2 regions of the Stenotrophomonas maltophilia group sp. vghtpe118 genome follow, and region 2 is predicted to be linked to the other one. Evidence: predicted binding sites of a transcription regulator. Region 2 holds the regulator's gene; the other holds the start of a gene.
The links. The regulator FliA, encoded in region 2, starts transcription of late flagellar genes. The targets are predictions, from matches to a motif close to TAAAGTTTNNCNNNCNNNGGCCGATAA.
Positions count from the first base shown of each region.

Region 1: ACUDTM_RS07565 (methyl-accepting chemotaxis protein) is a predicted target of FliA. The motif match lies at 1,647-1,673, and genes of this name have one in related genera.

Region 1 is NZ_CP199672.1:1,612,908-1,616,112, reverse strand. Features, by position in the region: gene ACUDTM_RS07575 (M23 family metallopeptidase) at 1-502, opposite strand, end outside; gene ACUDTM_RS07570 (L,D-transpeptidase family protein) at 507-1,469, opposite strand; gene ACUDTM_RS07565 (methyl-accepting chemotaxis protein) at 1,703-3,205, shown strand, end outside.
Region 2 is NZ_CP199672.1:467,555-470,759, reverse strand. Features, by position in the region: gene flhF (flagellar biosynthesis protein FlhF) at 1-378, shown strand, start outside; gene ACUDTM_RS02230 (MinD/ParA family ATP-binding protein) at 365-1,252, shown strand; gene ACUDTM_RS02225 (RNA polymerase sigma factor FliA) at 1,249-1,992, shown strand; gene cheY (chemotaxis response regulator CheY) at 2,050-2,442, shown strand; gene ACUDTM_RS02215 (protein phosphatase CheZ) at 2,442-3,047, shown strand; gene ACUDTM_RS02210 (chemotaxis protein CheA) at 3,050-3,205, shown strand, end outside.

The sequences.
Region 1 (3,205 bases), 1.1 Mb from region 2:
CCTCGCCGCGCCTGATCACCTGCTTCTCGGCCAGGCCATCGGCGTAGCGTTGCAGGTGCGCGTAGTAGTAGCACCAGCGCCTGCTGGGCTCGAACTGGTAGATCGTCAGCCCGCCGCGCTCACTGTCGAACAGTTTCTCCACCGTGCCATCGGCCACCGCCAGCACCGGCGTACCTGCATCGGCCATGATGTCGATGGCATCGTGTACGCGGCCCTCGCTGCGTGCATCGGTGAAGGTATCGCGCAGCTGCGAGAACAGGATGCCCTGCACCGGCAGCAGCAGGCCGGACGGGGCATCCGGAGCCTGCGCGGCCGGCGGCGCAGTGGAGGCGGGTGGGGCTGTTGCACCTGGCGCTACCGGTTCCGTCACCGGCGCGGCGGCCACCGTCGATGGCGCTTCCGGCAGCGCTTCGGCCACCGGCTCATCCATATCGCGGTGCAGCCGCCAACCTGCACCCAATCCCAGCAGAACACCGAGCACAATCAGTTGCGGAAGACGCATCGACTCACTCCTGCATCACGACAGGCACCGAGGTGTCTACTGCGTCGGCCACGCGCAGCGCATCCCAGTTGGTCATGCGTACGCAGCCATGCGACTCGGTCTTGCCCACGTGGCCGGGTTCAGGCGTGCCATGCAGGCCGTAATGCGGCTTGGACAGATCGATCCAGACCCGGCCGACCGGATTGTTCGGGCCGGGCGGCAGCGTGGCCTTCTTTTCACCTTTTCGGGCATCCCAGAACAGCTTCGGGTTGTAGTGGAACGGCGGGTCGCGGTATACACCCAGGATCTTCCATTCGCCGATCGGCAACGGGTCGTGCTGGCTGCCGGACGACACCGGCACCTGCGCGATCAGCTTGCCCTGTGCGTCCAGTAGCTGCAGCGTGGAGTCGGATTTGTCGACCACGATCCTGGCGGCCTTCGGCAATGCGGCCGGGGCGATGTTGGGGACCTGGATACGGTTGCCAGCCCTGGTCAGATCCACGCCGGGATTGAGCATCTTCATCAGCTCTGGCGACGCGTGGAAGCGCTCGCCCAGGGCTTCTTCCACACTACCGTAGCCCAGCGATTTCAGCTTGGCCTGGGCGGCGGGTCCTTTCGGTATCGGCTGGAACGGGCCGACGACATCCTCAGCAGTCAGCGTGTAGCTGGCCAGCGGCGTGATCGTATCGGCCTGCAGAGCCTTCCAGGTGGCGTCGTCCAGCTCACCCGTTACGGTCAGCCCGTGCGCCGCCTGGAAGCCTGACACCGCCCGCCGCTGGTTGCTGCCTACCTCACCATCAATCTGGCCCGGAGAGAAGTTCGCACGATCCAGCAGCACCTGGGCATGCAGTGCGGAGCGCACTGCGGTGTCCGGGCCAGCCTTCTCGGCAATGGGGGCGGGCAGGTTGGGCGGCGGCACCTGCGCGAAGGCCGGCGACGCCAGCAGCGAGATTGCGAGCAGGGTGGATCGGGACACAGATGAGCGCATTGGGATCTCCAGCAGGTACGCCGCCACCTTGCCCGCAGACGGTGCGGAACCGCCGTGAAAGGGATCTGATACCCGCATGAGCAGGCATGTCATTGCGGCCGGCTGGCACCGGCAGGTGCCGCTGGGACGGGGACTCACCAAGGTGAACGGTGGCCGACGCCGTCGATGGGCGGCGATCAAGATTGCCTGCCGTGCCGCCGATAAGCCCACATCCCCCCGTTTTGGATACCCCCATGAACTACTTGAGGAACGTCAGGGTTGCCTGGCGTCTTGGGCTGGGCTTTGGCCTGTTGCTGCTGCTGGTTGCCGCCGTAGTGGCCACCGGCGCCACCGCCAGCGTCGTGCAGAAGCGCGCGATGCAGCAGGTGGTCGACGTCAGCGTGGCCAAGGTGCGCCTGTTGTCGCAGATGCTCGACGCCAACAACCAGATGATGGTGGTGCGGCGCGAAATGCTGATCCGCCAGGGCGAAGACCGCGGCAGCGATGAGAAGCGCATTGCCGATCTGGTCAAGCGCTATGAGGCCAGCTGGGCCGCCTACCAGGCGCTGCCAGGCGATGCGGAGGGCAAGGCCATCGCGGAAACCATCGCGGCCAAGCGTGCCATCGCGCGCCCGCTCAACAAGCAGACCAGCGAACTGATGGAGCAGGGCGACTACCCGGGTGCCGTGGCACTGACCCTGGGCCCGGTGCAGGAAGCGGCCAACGGCTGGAACAAGGCACTGTCCGATGGCGTGGATTTCGAAGAGAAGGAAAGCCGTGAGGCAGCCGCCGAGGCCATCCGCCTGGGCGAGCGCAGCCTGCTGCAGCTGCTGGTGCTGGGCGGCGTCGCGCTGCTGGTGGGCATCGGTGCCTCGGTGATGATCGGCCGCAGCCTGACCGGTCCGCTGGCGCGCGCGGTGAACCTGGCCGAGCGCCTGTCCAAGGGACAGCTGGACCAGGAGTTCCGCCTCGGTGGCCGCGACGAGCTGACCCAGCTGGGCGAGGCGATGGCCAGCGTGCGCCAGAGTGTGCAGGCGGCGATCGGCGCGCAGTTGCAGATGGCCGAGCAGCACGAGGCCGGTGCAATCCGCTATCGCATGGACGCCAGTGCGTTCCCCGGTGATTTCGGCCGCATGGTGCAGGCCACCAACAGCCTGGTGGAGTCACACGTGCAGGTGGAACTGCTGATGGCCGAGGTGATGCAGCGTTACGCCATGGGTGACCTCAGCCGCGACCTGCCGGACTACCCGGGCGAGAAGGGCACGCTGACCCGCACCCTGGCAGCGGTGAAGCAGAGCCTGATGGCGATCAACGCGCAGATCGATGAACTGGCCCGCGCCGCACGCGCCGGCGATTTCAGCATGCGTGGCGATGCCGCTGCGTTCCAGTACCAGTTCAAGACGATGGTCGAGCACCTCAACGGCATGATGGCCAGTTCGCAGGCCAGCATCGCCGATGTTTCCGACGTGCTGCGCGCGATCTCGCATGGCGACCTGACCGCACGCATGGAGGGCGAGTACGACGGCGTGTTTGCGCGCATGCGCGACGATGCCAACACCACCACCGCGCAGCTGACCGGCATTGTCCGCGGCATCCAAGTGGCTGCCGACAGCATCAACAACGCGGCCCAGGAACTGGCCGCCGGCAACAACGACCTGTCGCGCCGCACCGAGCAGCAGGCTGCGAATCTGGAAGAAGCGGCCGCGTCGATGGAGGAGCTGACCTCCACCGTACGCCAGAACGCCGAACTGGCGCGT
Region 2 (3,205 bases):
GACACCGCCGGACTGGGCCCGCGCGACCGCGCGCTGGCCGCCCAGCTGCAGTGGCTGCGCGCCGCGCGCCAGGTGCGCACCCTGCTGGTGCTGCCGGCCAACACCAGCTTCGGCGACATGGACGAGGTGGTCCGCCGCTTCGGTGCCGCCAACCTGCAGGGCCTTGTGCTGAGCAAGCTGGACGAAACCGGCCGCTTCGGCAACGCCCTGTCGGTGGCCGTGGACCACGCCCTGCCGATCACCTGGGTGACCGACGGCCAGGACGTTCCGGACGACCTGCACCGGGCCAGTGCGGCCAATCTCGTACTTCGCCTTGAAGATTTGCGCCGAGCGGCCGATATGCCCTGCAACCCGGAGTTGAACCATGCCGTCGCGTGAGTACGCCAAGCTGACCAAGACCTTCCCGCTGTCGGCCACCCGCAGCGAGCCGCTCGGCCCTGTGCGCACCATCGCCGTGACCGGCGGCAAGGGCGGCGTGGGCAAGACCAACGTGTCGGCCAACCTGGCCGTGGCGCTGGCCGGCATGGGCAAGCGCACGCTGCTGCTGGACGCCGACCTCGGCCTGGCCAACATCGACGTGATCCTGGGCTTGAACCCCACCTATACGCTGGCCGACCTGGTTGCCGGCCGCTGCTCGCTGGACGACGTCATCGTCGAAGGCCCGAACGGCGTGCTGGTGGTCCCGGCCGCGTCCGGCCGCCGGCACATGGCCGAGCTGGCCCCGGCCGAGCACGTCGGCCTGGTCAACGTGTTCTCCGAGCTGGAACGCGAGCTGGACATCATGGTGGTGGACACCGCCGCAGGCATCACCGACGGCGTGCTGACCTTCTGCCAGGCCGCGCAGGACACCGTGGTGGTGGTCTGTGACGAGCCGGCTTCAATCACCGACGCCTACGCGCTGATCAAGGTGCTCTCGCGCGAACGTGGCGTGGACCGCGTCCAGGTGGTGGCCAACATGGTGCGCGACCCCAACGAGGGCCGCGTACTGTACGAGAAGCTGACCCGCGTCTGCGAGAAGTTCCTCGCCGATGTCTCGCTGAACTATCTGGGCTGCGTGCCGCAGGATGACTGGCTGCGCCTGTCGGTGCAGCGCCAGCAGCCGGTGGTGAAGGCCTACCCGTCCAGCCCGTCCGCACTGGCCATCACCGAGATCGCGCGCCGCACGGCCCGCTGGCAGGCGCCCACCGAACCACGCGGCGGCGTCGAGTTCTTCCTCGAACGCATCCTCAAGCAGCGCGGGGTGGCGGCATGAAAGGCGCGGCCCAGTACAGGGAAGTCCAGCGCTCGGCGGCCAACGACGTCATCGCCCAGCACTCGGACCTGGTGCGGCGCATCGCCCACCATCTGGCCGCGCGCCTGCCGGCCAGCGTCGAAGTCGACGACCTGATCCAGGCGGGCATGATGGGCCTGATCGAGGCTTCGCGCAGCTACGACGCCGACCAGGGCGCCTCGTTCGAGACCTATGCCTCGATCCGTATCCGTGGCTCGATGATCGACGAGATCCGCCGTGGCGACTGGGTGCCGCGCTCGGTGCACCGCCGTGCACGCGATGCTGCGGCCACCATCCGCCGCCTGGAACAGAGCAGCGGCCGCGCCGCCAGCGCCACCGAAGTGGCCGCCGCGATGGAGATGCCACTGCCCGAGTACCTGCGCCTGATGGAAGACGCTGCGCGTGGCCAGGTGCTGAGCCTGGAGTCGCGCATCGAGGACCAGGGCGAGCTGGACACGGTCGCCCAGGGTGGCCCGACCCCGCAGCAGGTGCTGGAGCGCAGCGAGTTCGGCCGCGAGCTGGGCAAGGCCATCGGCCATCTGCCCGAGCGCGAACAGCTGGTGCTCTCGCTCTACTACGAGCAGGAACTCAATCTGAAGGAGATCGGCGCGGTGCTCGGCGTGAGCGAGTCGCGGGTCTGCCAGATCCACGGCCAGGCGGTGCTGCGCCTGCGCGGCCGGCTGAAGGTATTCGAGGCCGTCGACGCCGGCCTCGAAGAATGAACATCCCCGAGGCAGCTGCCCCCGGCCGCCCGGAATGAACAACAAAGGAACTCTGCTTTGAACAAGAACATGCGCATCCTGATCGTGGACGACTTCTCGACCATGCGTCGCATCGTCAAGAACCTGCTGGGCGATCTGGGCTTCACCAACACCGCCGAAGCCGAGGACGGGCATGCCGCGCTGTCGCTGCTGCAGAGCCAGCCGTTCGATTTCGTGGTCACCGACTGGAACATGCCGGTCATGACCGGCATCGAGCTGCTCAAGGCGATCCGTGCCGACGCCAAGCTGAAGACCCTGCCGGTGCTGATGGTCACCGCCGAAGCCAAGCGCGAGCAGATCATCGAAGCGGCCCAGAACGGGGTGAACGGCTACATCATCAAGCCGTTCACCGCGCAGACGCTGGAAGAGAAGCTCGGCAAGATCTTCGAACGCCTGGCGGCCAGCGCCTGATGGACACCACGGTCGACAAGAATGCCCTCGCCCTGCGCCTGCAGGAAGCACTGGACGCACTGGAGTCCGGTGACGAAACCGCCTGGCGGCAACGCATCGACGGACTGGTCGCGCTGCGCACGCAGCCGATGATGAGCGGCCTCTCGCGGCTGGCCCGCGAGCTCGGGCAGGCCCTGGGTGAACTGCCGACCGTGCCCAGCGAGGCCGGCGAACTGGACGATGCCTGCGCACGCCTGGACCACGTGGTGGCGATGACCGAACAGGCGACGCACCGCACCCTGGACCTGGCCGAGGAATGCCGCAGCCTGACCGAACAGCTGCGCGCCGAAGGCCTGCAGCCCGGCCAGGATGCACAGCTCGAGCGCATCCGCCACAACCTCACCGAGATCGCCCTGACCCAGAGCTACCAGGACCTGACCGGGCAGATCATCCGTCGCGTGGTCGGCATCGTCCGCCGCGTGCACGAGGGCTTCGGCGCGCTCGGCCTGCCGCCGGAACAGCATCGCACCGATCCGGAACTGGCCGGGCCGGCACTGAAGGGACTGGACCGCCACGCGGTCTCGCAGAACGACGCCGACGACCTGCTGTCGGACCTGGGGCTGTAAGCATGAGCGCGGTATCCGACGACATCACTGCCGATTTCATCATCGAGGCGCAGGAAATCCTGGATCGCCTGGGCGAACAGCTGGTGTCGCTGGAGCAGGCACCACAGGACACCGAGCAGCTCAACGCGGTGTTCCGGGGCTACCACACGCTCAAGGGC